Regions from separate parts of the Enterobacter asburiae genome, predicted to be linked through region 4. Evidence: predicted binding sites of a transcription regulator. Region 4 holds the regulator's gene; each other region holds the start of a gene.
The links. The regulator PhoB, encoded in region 4, activates phosphate uptake and scavenging genes when phosphate is short. The targets are predictions, from matches to a motif close to CTGTCATAAAACTGNCNNAT.

Region 1 (3,607 bases), 2.3 Mb from region 4:
TCACCGGCGGTGACGGCTTCGCACTCGCACACCAGGCTGCGGCTCAGGCGTCCTTCACCGAGCCACTGCGGCGTTCTGTCGCCGTGGCGGTAAATCGCGGACCCGCGCAGCGGCGCGGGCAGGGAGATAATTTTTTGCAGCGTTTTTTCGGTGGACTGCCGCGAGCCGGGCAGGGCTTGCTCTGCCGTCACGCACCGTTCGGTATTGCCCAGCTTGCGGCAGACGGCATCGGTCGCCCACTCGGCCATCAGGCGGTAGGTCATCAGCTTGCCGCCGGTGATGGTGATAAACCCGTCCATGCCGTCGCGCTCGGCGTGATCGAGCAGCACGATGCCCCGGCTGACGTTACGCCCGCTCGGATCGTTATCGCTGGCGACCAGCGGACGCACGCCCGCGTAGGCGCGCAGAATACGCGTCTGGGCCATCACCGGCGCGAGTTTTTCCCCTTCGCGCAGCAGGATGTCGACCTCTTCGGCGGTCACGCGGTTGTAGTCAATCTCGCTGTAGTCCACGTGGTTTGAGGTGGTACCGATTAACGAAATGGTGTCGCCCGGGACGAGGATATCGGCGTCGGACGGTTTGCGGCAGCGGTTGATCACGTGGTTATTGATGCGGTGGTCGAGGATCAGCAGCGAGCCTTTTGCCGGGAACATGCGCACCGACAGATCCGCGTATTCCGCGATGCGCTGCCCCCAGATCCCCGCCGCGTTGACCACCACGGCGGCATACAGCTCGCTGTGTTCGTTATATTGCGTATCGAGGATCCGCACGCCGCAGATGCGATTCCCCTCGCGGATAAGCCCGGTCACTTCGTGCCCGGTCAGGATGCGCGCGCCATGCTCGCGGGCGTCCAGCATATTGGCGGCGGTCAGGCGGAAGGGGTCAACGGTGCCGTCAGGCACTTTCACCGCGCCGATAAGCGCCGGGTTAACAGACGGTTCCAGCCGCCGCGCCAGCGCCGGGTCCATTGCCTCCGCCTGAATGCCCGCCGCAGTGCAGGCGGTAATAAAGGTGTCCTGAAAGGCGAGGTCATCTTCGGGAAGAGTAATAAAGAGGCCGTCGGTTGGCTCAATGCAGTGGCGGGCGATACGCTTGAGGATCTGGTTTTCAGCAATACATTCGCGCGCGGATTCACCGTCGGTCACCGCGTACCGCGCGCCGCTGTGCAGCAGGCCGTGGTTACGCCCGGTAGCGCCCGTGGCAATATCGTGGCGCTCCAGCAGCGTGACGCTTAAGCCGCGAAGGGCGCAGTCGCGTGCGATCCCGGCGCCGGTTGCGCCACCGCCAATGATTATCACATCGCTGTAGCGAGGATCGTGAATGGTCATTGTTTACCCTCTATGTTCGTTTTTTATCATTTAGCCATATCAATAGTGTGGTTTGTTTGATTTCGAACATAAACGCGCGAAATTCGAAAGTGAAACGTGATTTCATGCGCTTTTTTGCGCATTCTGTCATATTTCTGTAACAATTTGTGCGTTGATTCACAGTAACAATCACCGTGATTTCTTAACATCCCCGCCTCTGGAATTCAGGTGCGAGCCACCTGCTCATTCAATTCAAGGCCACGGAGGCTGTTATGCTCAGTATCTTCAAACCTGCGCCGCATCGGGCGCGTCTGCCAGAGGCAGAAATTGATCCGCTATACCGCCGTCTGCGCTGGCAAATTTTCCTGGGGATCTTCTTCGGGTACGCGGCGTACTACCTTGTACGTAAAAACTTTGCGCTCGCCATGCCGTATCTGGTGGAGCAGGGCTTCTCCCGCGGCGATCTGGGGTTCGCGCTGTCGGGGATCTCAATCGCCTACGGTTTTTCCAAATTCATCATGGGTTCCGTATCGGATCGCTCGAATCCGCGCGTGTTCCTGCCCGCCGGCCTGATCCTGGCGGCCGCGGTCATGCTGTTCATGGGCTTTGTGCCGTGGGCGACGTCCAGTATTGCGATTATGTTCGTCCTGCTGTTCCTCTGCGGCTGGTTCCAGGGGATGGGGTGGCCGCCGTGCGGACGCACCATGGTGCACTGGTGGTCGCAGAAGGAGCGCGGCGGCATCGTGTCGGTGTGGAACTGCGCGCATAACGTGGGGGGCGGTATTCCGCCGCTGCTCTTCCTGCTGGGGATGGCCTGGTTCAATGACTGGCACGCTGCGCTGTATATGCCTGCCTTTGGCGCCATCGTCGTGGCGATTATCGCCTTCGCGCTGATGCGCGATACGCCGCAGTCCTGCGGCCTGCCGCCGATTGAAGAGTACAAAAACGACTATCCGGATGATTACAGCAAAGAGCACGAAGAAGAGCTGACCGCAAAACAGATCTTCATGAAGTACGTCCTGCCGAACAAGCTGCTGTGGTACATCGCGGTAGCGAACGTGTTCGTTTATCTGCTGCGCTACGGCATTCTGGACTGGTCCCCGACCTACCTGAAAGAGGTGAAGCACTTCGCGCTGGATAAATCCTCGTGGGCCTATTTCCTGTATGAATATGCCGGGATCCCGGGCACGCTGCTTTGCGGCTGGATGTCGGACAAGGTGTTTAAAGGTAACCGCGGCGCGACGGGCGTGTTCTTTATGACCCTGGTCACTATCGCGACTGTCGTGTACTGGCTCAACCCGCCGGGCAACCCATCAGTAGACATGGCCTGCATGATCGTCATTGGCTTCCTGATTTATGGTCCGGTAATGCTGATCGGTCTGCACGCGCTGGAGCTGGCACCGAAAAAAGCGGCAGGCACGGCGGCAGGCTTTACCGGTCTGTTCGGCTATCTGGGCGGTTCGGTCGCGGCGAGCGCCATAGTGGGCTACACCGTTGATTTCTTCGGCTGGGACGGCGGCTTTATGGTGATGATCGGCGGCAGCGTGCTGGCGGTACTGCTGCTGATTGTTGTGATGATCGGTGAGAAACGCCACCACGCGGAAGTGCAGGCTCGTCGTCAATAAGGAGCATTGCGATGAAATTATCTTACGTAACAACCGGCCTGCTGCTGGCGGGCCTGATGACAGGTTCCGCGCTGGCGGCGGATAAAATCGTTATCGCCCACCGCGGCGCCAGCGGCTATCTGCCGGAGCATACGCTACCTGCGAAAGCGATGGCCTATGCCCAGGGCGCGGATTATCTGGAGCAGGATCTGGTGATGACGAAGGACGACCAGCTGGTCGTCCTGCATGACCACTATCTGGACCGCGTGACGGATGTGGCGGAGCGATACCCGGACCGCGCGCGAAAAGATGGCCGCTACTACGCCATTGATTTCACCCTGGCGGAGATCCGTTCCCTGAAGTTTACCGAGGGCTTCGAGATTGAAAACGGCAAGAAGGTGCAGGTCTATCCGGGACGTTTCCCGATGGGCAAATCTGACTTCCGGATCCATACCTTCCAGGAAGAGATTGAGTTTGTTCAGGGGCTGAACCACTCAACCGGTAAAAATATCGGCATCTACCCGGAGATCAAAGCGCCGTGGTTCCACCATCAGGAAGGGAAAGACATTGCCGCGAAGGCGCTGGAGGTGCTGAAACAGTACGGCTACACCAGCAAGAAGGATAAAGTCTACCTGCAGTGTTTTGACGCCGCCGAGCTGAAGCGCATCAAAACCGAGCTGGAGCCGAAGATGGGCA
Region 2 (3,607 bases), 410 kb from region 4:
GAGAGCAGATCGTCCACCTGCGTGGCCACCGGACGAACTTCAATAATCGGGTCGAGCAACCCGGTCGGACGCACAACCTGATCGACAACGTCTACACCGGATTTCTCCAGCTCGTAGTTGCCCGGCGTGGCCGAGACGTAGATGGTTTGCGGCGCGAGCGCCTCAAACTCTTCAAATTTCATCGGGCGGTTATCCAGCGCCGACGGCAGTCGGAACCCGTACTCCACCAGCGTCTCTTTACGCGCCCGGTCGCCGCGGTACATCCCGCCGATCTGCGGGATCGTGACGTGGGATTCGTCGATTACCAGCAAACCGTCTGCCGGCAGGTAATCAAACAGCGTCGGCGGCGGCTCGCCCGGCCCGCGTCCGGAGAGGAAGCGCGAGTAGTTTTCAATGCCGGAGCAGTAGCCCAGCTCGTTCATCATCTCAAGGTCGAACTGGGTGCGCTGGCTGAGGCGCTGCTCTTCCAGCAGCTTATTGTTCGCCAGCAGCACCTTACGGCGCTCGGCCAGCTCCACTTTGATCTCTTCCATCGCCTGCACGATACGCTCGCGCGGCGTCACGTAGTGCGTTTTCGGGTAGATGGTAAAGCGCTGGATCACCGACTCAACGTGTCCGGTCAGCGGGTCGAAGAGCGACAGGCGTTCAACCTCTTCGTCAAACAGCTCGACGCGCAGCGCCATATCGTCCGATTCCGCCGGGAAGATGTCGATCACCTCACCGCGTACGCGGAACGTCCCGCGCTGGAACGCCTGATCGTTACGGGCGTACTGCAGCTCCGCCAGACGACGAACGATGGCGCGCTGGTCGATGATCATCCCCTGCGTCAGGTGCAACATCATCTTGAGATAGAGATCCGGATCGCCCAGACCGTAGATCGCGGAAACCGACGCAACGACGACCACGTCGCGACGCTCCAGAAGCGCCTTAGTGGCCGACAGACGCATCTGCTCGATGTGTTGGTTCACCGAGGCATCCTTCTCGATGAAGGTGTCAGAGCTCGGTACGTAGGCTTCAGGCTGGTAGTAATCGTAATAGGAGACGAAATACTCCACCGCATTTTCCGGGAAGAACTCTTTCATCTCGCCGTAAAGCTGTGCGGCCAGGGTTTTATTGGGCGCCAGCACCATCGTTGGGCGCTGGAGATCCGCAATCACGTTGGCGATGGTGAAGGTTTTACCCGAGCCGGTTACCCCCAGCAGCGTCTGGTGCGCCAGCCCATCTTCCAGCCCCTCTTCCAGACGACGGATCGCCTCAGGCTGATCGCCAGATGGACGGAAAGCAGAATTCAATTTGAACGGTTTACTCATGGGCGACAACCTGATGACGTTATAAGCGGCAGGTGAGTAATTTTACTCGTTGTTGCCAGGAATGCCAGTAAAAAACACTGGATGAAAAACCAGTATCATGTCAGGATATTTAGCATAGCGCCTGAATGATTAGTGGGATAACGGCCAAAATTTGGACTGTGACAATATAAAACACCAGTCAGGTCAGGTTATCCCCAGAACTTTTTCTTTTTTAACATTTGTCAAGCCAGGTAATGATAGTTTTGTGGCAACCGGTGACACTTTCATGACGGGAATTGCTTTTATCTAAGCAATTAAATAATAAACGATATTTTCTAAAGCCGCGTTTCGCGCCAATTTGGGCGTAAGCCGCGTCTTCTCTCGCTTATCGCGTGTTTTCTAACTCTAATGCACATGGTTATCCACAGGAATAGTGGATAACTGCTTCCAGCCCATGCAGACTGGCGCTCGGCAAATTCCCGGTTTTTCCCACGAGACGGCAGTAAAAAAATTTTATAGCTATTTTTTGATGATTAACAGTTGCGTCATTCATAACCAACCGATGGGATCTTGCTCACATTTTCATCATTTTGGGTTCTGCACCACAACTCACCACCTCCAGCACCGTCGATGTGCAATCCGGTTTTTTATAAACCGCTTTCCGGTGATTTATTCCTAAAAAAGCCGTTTATTTGAACACTTTTCCGTTTCTGGCAGGGGTTTTGCAGATTCAAACACGAGCCTCACCTACACACATTTTTAAGGAGAAAAAGATGTTGAGTCTGCGTGCTGTGAATCAGTTTTACGGAAGCCAACATACGCTATGGAACGTGAATTTGGATTTTCCGCAAGGGATGTGTACTGGCGTCGTTGGCCTGCCGGGGATGGGGAAAACCACCCTCATGAATTGCATCGCCGGGAGAGTGCCCGTTGAAAGCGGCAGCATCATCTGGCACGAGGCGGGCGCGCCGCCGCGCGACTTGCTTAACCTGCCGCCAGAACAGCGCTCAAGACCAGGGATAGGCTATGTCCCGCAGGACAGGCGGATCTTCTCCCAGCTAACGATTGAGGAGAATCTGCATATCGCCATGCGGGCGATGGGTAAACCCAACCCGGAAGCAAAAAGTGACGTTTACGACCTGTTTCCGGCGCTCTACGCGTTGCGGCAGGCCCGCGCCAACACGCTCTCTCCGGACGACCAGTACCAGCTGGCGCTGGCTAATGCGCTGGTGAACCGTCCGCACCTGCTGATCCTCGATGAGCCCCTGCACGGCGCAGGACACAGCTTCGCCCAGAGGCTGGGGCAGCTGCTGGTGCGCTTAAACCGGGAGTTAGGTATGACGGTACTGCTAGCGGAGCAGCAGCTGTCGTTTATCCGCCGCGTTGCGGACCGTTTCTGTATGCTTTATCGCGGGCGTAACGTGGCGCAGGGCCACGTTAACGAACTGGATGACGAGCTTATCGCGCACTGGATGTCGCGGGAAGCAAGACGCTGAGATCGAGATAACGTCCGGTGTCGGCATTTTCCGCGCCGTCTGCAAGCCAGGGAATTTCCCCGAGGCACGGGGCGGGAAGTACGCGCCTGAGCGTCGCCAGATACTCCTGGTGTCGTTTCCCCGGCGCAACCACGTCGTTGGCTATCCAGCCCGCCAGACGCAGCCCGGCCTGCTGCACGGCCTGCGCGGTCAACATGGCGTGATTGATACAGCCCAGCCTGACGCCGACGACCAGAATGACCGGAAGCTGCTCGGCCTGCACCCAGTCAGCAAACGTCTGCGTGTCCGAAAGCGGCGTAAACCAGCCGCCTGCGCCTTCCACCAGCACCCAGTCGGCCTGGCTTTCCAGCGTCCGTAACCCGGCTGACAGCACGGTGAAATCAATCGGACGACCTTCGTCAGCGCTGATGATGTGCGGCGAGGTCGGCTCGGCAAAGGTGTACGGATTGACCGCTGAATAGGCAAGCTCACACGTGCTGTTACGCTGGAGCGCCAGCGCGTCGGTGTTGCGTAACCCTTCCACCGTCATCTCGCTGCCGGAAGCAACCGGCTTATACCCGGCGGTGTTTTTTCCGATCAGTCGTGCCGCCTGCAGCAGCGCCGAGCTGGCCACCGTTTTGCCCACTTCCGTATCCGTTCCGGTGACAAAATAACGTTCACTCACGTTCGATAATCCCATGAAAAAGTTGATAAGAAAGCGGGAAATGTCCCCGCTGCTGCGGCCAGGCCAGCTCCAGACGCTGCAGCTGGCCCCGGGTCAGCGGTTTTTTCTCCCGTCCGGCATGCAGGTGCGTGGCCCCGATGCCCTTCAGCGAGCGCATC
Region 3 (3,607 bases), 1.8 Mb from region 4:
GGAATTTCCCCTATTACCAGCTGATGCGCGTGCTGGCGCCGAACCTGGCGGCGGGGAACCCCGTCATCGCCAAGCATGCCAGCATCGTGCCGCACTGCGCCGAGACCTTTGCGCACCTTGTGCGCGAGGCGGGCGCGCCGGAAGGGGCGTGGACCAACCTGTTTATTTCGTCCGAGCAGGTGGCGAACATCATTGCCGACGATCGCGTGCAGGGTGCCGCATTAACCGGCTCCGAAAAGGCGGGCAGCGTGGTGGCCGCGCAGGCGGCGAAGCACATCAAGAAATCTACGCTGGAGCTGGGCGGTAACGACGTGTTCGTGGTGCTGGACGATGCAGACCTTGAGAAGGCCGTGAAAATTGGCGTTAACGCGCGGCTCAACAACGCCGGGCAGGTCTGCACCGCGGCGAAGCGCTTTATCCTGCATGAAAAGATTGCGGATGCCTTCCTGAGCAAATTCACCGAGGCGTTTAAGCAGGTGAAGATTGGCGATCCGCTGGACGAAAGCACCACGCTGGGGCCGCTGTCGTCTAAAGATGCGCTCGAAACGCTGACCAAACAGGTTAACGAGGCGGTGAAAAACGGTGCCACGCTGCACTACGGCGGCAAACCGGTACAGCGGGACGGGAGTTTCTTCGAACCGACGATCCTGACGAATATCTCCCGCGACAACCCGGCGTACTTCGAGGAGTTCTTCGGCCCGGTGGCGCAGATTTACGTGGTGAAAAGCGACGACGAGGCGGTCGCGCTGGCGAACGACTCCCACTACGGCCTGGGCGGGGCGGTATTTAGTCAGAATATCGAGCGCGCGAAGAAAATGGCGTCGCGGATTGAGACCGGGATGGTGTACATCAACTGGCTCACCGATACCGCAGCAGAGCTGCCGTTTGGCGGCGTGAAGCGCTCCGGCTACGGGCGCGAGCTGTCGGATCTGGGGATCAAAGAGTTTGTGAACCAGAAGCTGGTGGTGGTGCGTAAGTAAGTAAGAGATAATAAAAAACCTGCCAGCCGGCAGGTTTTTTTTAAGGGATTATTGCACTTCGATCTTGTCCCAGCCGCTTTTGAACATGCAGCTGTCAACTAACGTATCCCGGCGATATTCGTTCGCGTCTTCAACCGTGTAGCTCGTGGAAATATCCTTTTTCTTGTTCTTTTTGTCCGTTTTTTCCGAGCTGGATCCGGTCACGACGTTATCCGGGGGCAGATCGATCAGCGCCTGCGCTTCGCATTCCGTGAGCTTTTTATTCATTTCCGCATCGCTGACGCCCGGTTTCACCCATTTGTACTGGACGCAGCCGGTGAGCATCAGCGTGAGGCTCAGAACGCAAAGCGCGGTAATGCGGTGTTTCATCAGAAGGTGACTCCACCGCCTACATATGCGCCGTCAATCAGCGTGTGGCCGGGACGACCGTCTTTGCCGTCCACGCTCACGTGGCGGTAGCCCACTTTCAGGGTCACTGGCGTAATTGGCGTCCAGCTTACGCCGCCGTTGGCTTCGACGTAGTTTTTCACGCTGTTGTTCAGGCCTTCTGGTGCCACATAGCCTTCACCGTACACGTGGATGCTGTCGGTCAACGCAACGTTTACGCCGCCGCCAATCGGGAACGCCACGCCGTTATCGCCTTTTTTCGGGCCGAGGTAGATGGCTTTTGCGCCCGCATTCAGCATCACCGGGCCAAGACCCAGGTTGTAGCCTGCGCCCACGCCGCCGGTCTGGGTACCGTCATCGGTGTTTTTGAGCCAGTTACTTTCGAGATAAACACCGGATGAGGATTTACCCATTTCCAGATTGAGGTTGGTAAAGTTTTTACCCTGCTCAACGGTGCCGCCCATCGCCAGTGCGGAACCCGATACGGCAGCCAGAGCAGAAAGAAGAAGGATATTCAGTTTTTTCATGTTTTATGCCTCGTCATTAAATTCATCTGGGCGCACCTTAACAAGCGATGTTAATGACTGCAAATGTGATATAAATCGCGGTTTTATACTGATATTGTTAACTTTTTTATTGAAGTTGTTGCAATGATGTTTGATTGTCGGGGTGTCAACAGGGGATGTTTTTAGCGTTTAGGAACCGTTTAGTTTTTTGACTAAACATAAACTGAACGAGGCGGGGATAGTGATTTGAGATGAATTAATTGGGTTTCTAATAATTTCCAAAAATGTTTCTCCTGTCACACAAAACAACAAAGCCTTACATTTCGAGCGATGAATATACGTTCAATCGTGCAGGCCGGTTTCCCTTCCATGTCATTTTTCTGACACGTTTATTCTTTACGTTGTTGGCTTCACTAACTGGATGCTAACAATATGAAAAGAAAAATTATTCCTGTACTTATCGGCTGTGCGCTCTCTTTCTCTGGCCTGGCGGCGCAGCCTACTGCTGAGCGCTATGTCGTCAGCTTCCCTGAAGGCTCCCACGTGAGCTACAGCGGCGCGTTTGCCAGCGCGTTTCCGAACGGACTCCCCGTGGGCATTGGCTCCGGCCTGATGTTTACGGGCAAGCAGGGCGACGCCCTGACCTTTGCGACCGTGACCGATCGCGGTCCAAACGCCGATTCGCCAAAAATGGGTAAAAACGAAGCCAAAATATTTGTCACGCCAGATTTTGCGCCGATGCTGATGACCATCCGCGTTCAGAACGGCAAAGCGGAGGCTGTCGATGCCCGCCCGCTGCATGATGATAAAGGCGAGATTAACGGTCTGCCGCTGCAAAGCGGCGTGATTGGTTCCACCAATGAAGTGGCGTTCAGCGACACCCTCAAGATCCTGAAGGGTGACAACCGCGGGCTGGACACGGAAGGCATCACGCCGGACGGGAAAGGCGGCTACTGGCTGTGCGACGAGTATGGCCCGTTCCTGATTAACGTCGACAGCAAAGGGAAGATCCTGGCGATCCACGGGCCGCAGGCTGCGGAAGGGGAGAAATCCATCGCGGGCGGCCTGCCAAACATTATCAAATGGCGTCAGGCGAATCGGGGCTTTGAAGGCCTGACCCGGATGCCGGACGGGCGTATTATCGCTGCCGTGCAAAGCACGCTTGATATCGACGGTAAGAGCAAAAAGCAGGCGCTGTTTACGCGTCTGGTGAGCTTTGACCCGGCGACCGGGAAAACGGCGATGTACGGTTACCCGATCGACAGCGCGGCTTATGACAAAAACAGCGACGCCAAAATCGGCGACATCGTGGCGCTCGATGACCAGCACATCCTGTTGATTGAGCAGGGAAGCGATAAAAACGACGGCATGCGTAACCTGATTTACAAGGTGGATCTCAGCAAGGCGAGCGACCTGACCGCCTTTGACAAGCCGGGCGAGTACCCGGAGTTTGATGATGAGAAAACCCTGGCGCAGCGCGGCATAACGCTTGCGGCTAAAACGCAGGTCGTGGATCTGCGCGCGCTGGGCTGGCAGCAGGAGAAGGCCGAAGGGCTGGCGCTGATCGACAGCAAAACGCTTGCGGTGGCGAACGATAACGACTTTGGCGTGAAGGTGGCGATGCAAAACCCGGTCGAGGGCAAGAAGCTCAAGGATTATCGGGTGAACGCGGAAGGCAAGCTGACGCTGGATAATAAACCGGTGGAAACCACGCTCAGCGTGAAGCCGCTAAAG
Region 4 (3,607 bases):
CCCGTGGAAAGGTAAAATGACACGCCTGCCGTCAGGCTATTTTTTTGGCAATTAATCGTTCCGGAATAACGAAACTGAAGCGGGTTCCTTTACCCAGCGTGCTCTGAATATCGAGACGGCTTTCATGGTGATTCACCGCGTGTTTAACAATCGCCAGCCCCAGGCCGCTTCCGCCTGTCTGCCGGGATCGCGCTTTATCCACACGGTAAAAGCGCTCGGTCAGGCGCGGAATATGCTCAGGCGCGATCCCCGGCCCGTCGTCTTCCACGCTAAACTCCGCCCCCGTTGGGGCATGGTGCCAGCGCACCACGATATTCGTCCCCTCCGGTGTATGATTCACCGCGTTATACACCAGGTTGGAAATGGCGCTACGCAGTTCATCTTCGCTGCCCAGCACCTTCAGCGTATTGTCGACCTCAAAGGTCAGGTGATGCTTTTTGTGGCTTAACGTCTGCGCTTCACGCTCAACGACCCGCAGCATCATCGGGACATCAATGGTGTCATTTAGCGCGAGCGTCGGCGCCGCTTCAATCTTCGAGAGCGTCAGCAGCTGCTTGACCAGCCCTTCCATCCGGTGCGTTTGCTCGCGCATGGTGTGCAGCGCTTTTTCACGCGGCGCGCCTTCAAGCGTTTGCTCCTGCATCATCTCCAGGTAGCCCTGAAGCACGGTCAGCGGGGTACGTAGTTCGTGACTGACGTTGGCGAAGAAGTTGCGACGCGCCCCTTCCAGCTGGTGCATCTGGGTAACATCGCGCGCCACCATCAGCCACTGCTTATCGCTGTAGGGCATCACGCGGATTTCCAGATGGCGACCATTATTGAGCTTCAGATTATGCGGGCGGGTAAAATCACGCTTTTTCAGATACAGCGTGAACTCGGGATAGCGCAGAAGGTTGAGGATATTCTGGCCATTGTCGTCGGGCCAGCGCAGGCCCAGCAGCTGTTGCGCAAGGCCGTTACACCAGAAGATTGTCCCTTCTTCGGTTGTCAGAATAACGGCATCCGGCAGCGACTCTGCACCGCTGCGAAAACGCTTAATCAGGCTTCCCAGCTCGCGGCGACGCTTTTTATTACGCATCTGCATCTGATGCAGACCGTACAGCAGCGGCTCCCAGCTGCCGCTTCCCGGCGGCGGCGTCATACTTCGGTCAACCCACAGCCACCACGAGAGGCGCAGCAGGTTCCAGAAATGCCAGATCAGCAGCCCGGTGACCGACGCCAGCAGAAACCACGGCAGGTGTCCAAGAAAGGCCCCCAGAAGGAAGGCCGGAATACAGCATAAGATCAGTTCAAAGACGAGCCTTTTCCATGACAGACGTTCCAGCACGCGTCACACTCCTGTCATTGTTCAGAAACGGGTAGAAAAACGATAACCCGTGCCGCGGACCGTCTGCACCATGCGATCGTGGCCGCTCAGTTCCAGTGCTTTTCGCAGGCGGCGAATATGTACGTCAACCGTCCGGTCTTCGACATACACGTTAGTTCCCCAGACGTTATTCAGCAACTGCTCGCGGCTGTACACGCGTTCCGGGTGGGTCATAAAGAAGTGCAGGAGTTTAAATTCGGTAGGCCCCATGTCGAGAGGATTTTCACCGGTCATCACGCGGTGTGAGGTGGGGTCAAGGCTCAGCCCCTGCATCTCAATCACCTCTTCCACCGCCATCGGCGAAATACGGCGCATCACGGCTTTAATGCGGGCAACCAGCTCTTTTGGGGAAAACGGTTTAGTAATGTAATCGTCCGCGCCGGTCTCCAGACCGCGAACGCGATCCTCTTCTTCTCCGCGCGCCGTGAGCATCACAACCGGGATGTCGCGGGTCAGCGCCTCACGCTTCAGGTGTTTGATAAACTGCAGTCCGGAGCCGCCGGGCAACATCCAGTCCAGCAGAATCAGATCGGGCCAGGGTTCATTCAACTGGTTCACTGCGCTGTCATAATCTTCCGCTTCAACCGGCTGGAAGCCGTTTTGCTCGAGCACGAAGCACACCATTTCACGAATTGGAGCTTCATCTTCTACGACCAGAATACGTCTCGCCATACTTTGCCCTGTCTTATCTTATTTAAGTTACAAGTTTGTAATTCGGCGCCATTATGCGTCAGATTTATGACAGATTTATGAAAAACAGTACCACGATAACGGGCAAACTGTTGTTTTATTACAGCGGTTATTTTCCCGTCTCTGAACGTTTATAATCCTGCTTTCTCTTTTTTGCCACGGATCAGCTATGCGCATACTTCACACCTCGGACTGGCATCTGGGTCAAAATTTTTACAGCAAAAGCCGTGCGGCTGAACATGAAGCGTTCCTGAACTGGCTGCTGGAAACGGCCCGGACGCACGAGGTGGACGCGATTATTGTGGCGGGTGACATCTTTGATACCGGCTCGCCCCCCAGCTATGCGCGTGAACTGTACAACCGCTTCGTGGTGAATTTGCAGCAAACCGGCTGTCATCTGGTGATTGTCGCCGGTAACCATGATTCCGTCGCGACGCTCAATGAATCCCGCGACATCCTGGCATTTCTCAATACCACCGTCGTCGCCAGCGCCGGGCACGCCCCGCAGATCCTGAAAAAACGCGACGGCACGCCGGGGGCGGTGCTGTGCCCCATTCCGTTTTTGCGCCCGCGCGACATCGTGCAAAGCCAGGCGGGGCTGTCGGGTGCGGAAAAGCAGCAGCATTTATTACAGGCCATCACCGACTATTATCACCAGCAGCACGCCGATGCCTGCGCCCTGCGCGGCGACCAGCCGATTCCAGTGATTGCGACCGGCCATCTCACCACCGTCGGGGCCAGTAAAAGTGACGCCGTACGTGAGATCTATATCGGCACGCTGGACGCCTTTCCGGCGCAAAACTTCCCGCCAGCCGACTACATTGCGCTCGGACACATTCACCGGGCGCAGATCGTCGGCGGCAGCGAGCACATCCGCTACTGCGGTTCGCCAATTTCGCTCAGCTTTGACGAAACGGGCAAGGCCAAGTCCGTCCATCTGGTGAGCTTCTCCGAAGGGAAACTTCACGCCGTCGAGACGCTGGCGGTGCCTGTCACCCAGCCGCTGGCGGTGCTGAAGGGCGATCTCGACACCATTACCGCCCAGCTTGAGCAGTGGCGCGGCGCGACGCTTAACCCGCCCGTCTGGCTGGATATCGAAATCACCACCGATGACTACCTGCACGATATGCAGCGTAAAATTCAGGCGCTGACGGAAGATTTGCCCGTCGAAGTCTTACTGGTACGCCGCAGCCGCGAGCAGCGCGAGAAAATTCTGTTAAGCGCGCAACGCGAAACGCTCAGTGAGCTTCGGGTTGAAGAAGTGTTTGAACGCAGGCTCTCGCAGGAGGAAATTGACGACGCGAAGCGTGCAAGACTCAGCGAACTGTTCAGCCATACCCTGCATGCGCTCAATGATGAGGAAGAAAACGCATGAAAATTTTGAGCCTGCGCCTGAAAAACCTCAACTCCCTCAAGGGCGAGTGGAAAATTGACTTTACCGCGGAGCCGTTTGCCAGCAACGGTCTGTTTGCCATCACCGGTGCGACCGGGGCAGGCAAAACCACCCTGCTCGACGCCATCTGTCTGGCGCTTTATCACGAAACGCCGCGA

Region 1: a site for PhoB is predicted at 1,452-1,471, ahead of glpT (glycerol-3-phosphate transporter). Genes of this name have one in related genera too.
Region 2: a site for PhoB is predicted at 1,542-1,561, ahead of uvrB (excinuclease ABC subunit UvrB). Genes of this name have one in related genera too.
Region 3: a site for PhoB is predicted at 2,241-2,260, ahead of ACJ69_RS14305 (esterase-like activity of phytase family protein). Genes of this name have one in related genera too.

What each region holds. Positions count from the first base shown of each region.
Region 1 is NZ_CP011863.1:2,373,506-2,377,112, reverse strand. Features, by position in the region: gene glpA (anaerobic glycerol-3-phosphate dehydrogenase subunit A) at 1-1,328, opposite strand, end outside; gene glpT (glycerol-3-phosphate transporter) at 1,580-2,932, shown strand; gene glpQ (glycerophosphodiester phosphodiesterase) at 2,944-3,607, shown strand, end outside.
Region 2 is NZ_CP011863.1:478,454-482,060, reverse strand. Features, by position in the region: gene uvrB (excinuclease ABC subunit UvrB) at 1-1,310, opposite strand, end outside; gene ACJ69_RS02400 (ABC transporter ATP-binding protein) at 2,063-2,785, shown strand; gene bioD (dethiobiotin synthase) at 2,748-3,449, opposite strand; gene bioC (malonyl-ACP O-methyltransferase BioC) at 3,442-3,607, opposite strand, start outside.
Region 3 is NZ_CP011863.1:2,960,343-2,963,949, reverse strand. Features, by position in the region: gene ACJ69_RS14320 (NAD-dependent succinate-semialdehyde dehydrogenase) at 1-980, shown strand, start outside; gene ACJ69_RS14315 (hypothetical protein) at 1,029-1,349, opposite strand; gene ACJ69_RS14310 (YfaZ family outer membrane protein) at 1,349-1,894, opposite strand; gene ACJ69_RS14305 (esterase-like activity of phytase family protein) at 2,306-3,607, shown strand, end outside.
Region 4 is NZ_CP011863.1:66,051-69,657, reverse strand. Features, by position in the region: gene phoR (phosphate regulon sensor histidine kinase PhoR) at 32-1,327, opposite strand; gene phoB (phosphate response regulator transcription factor PhoB) at 1,349-2,038, opposite strand; gene sbcD (exonuclease subunit SbcD) at 2,226-3,431, shown strand; gene sbcC (exonuclease subunit SbcC) at 3,428-3,607, shown strand, end outside.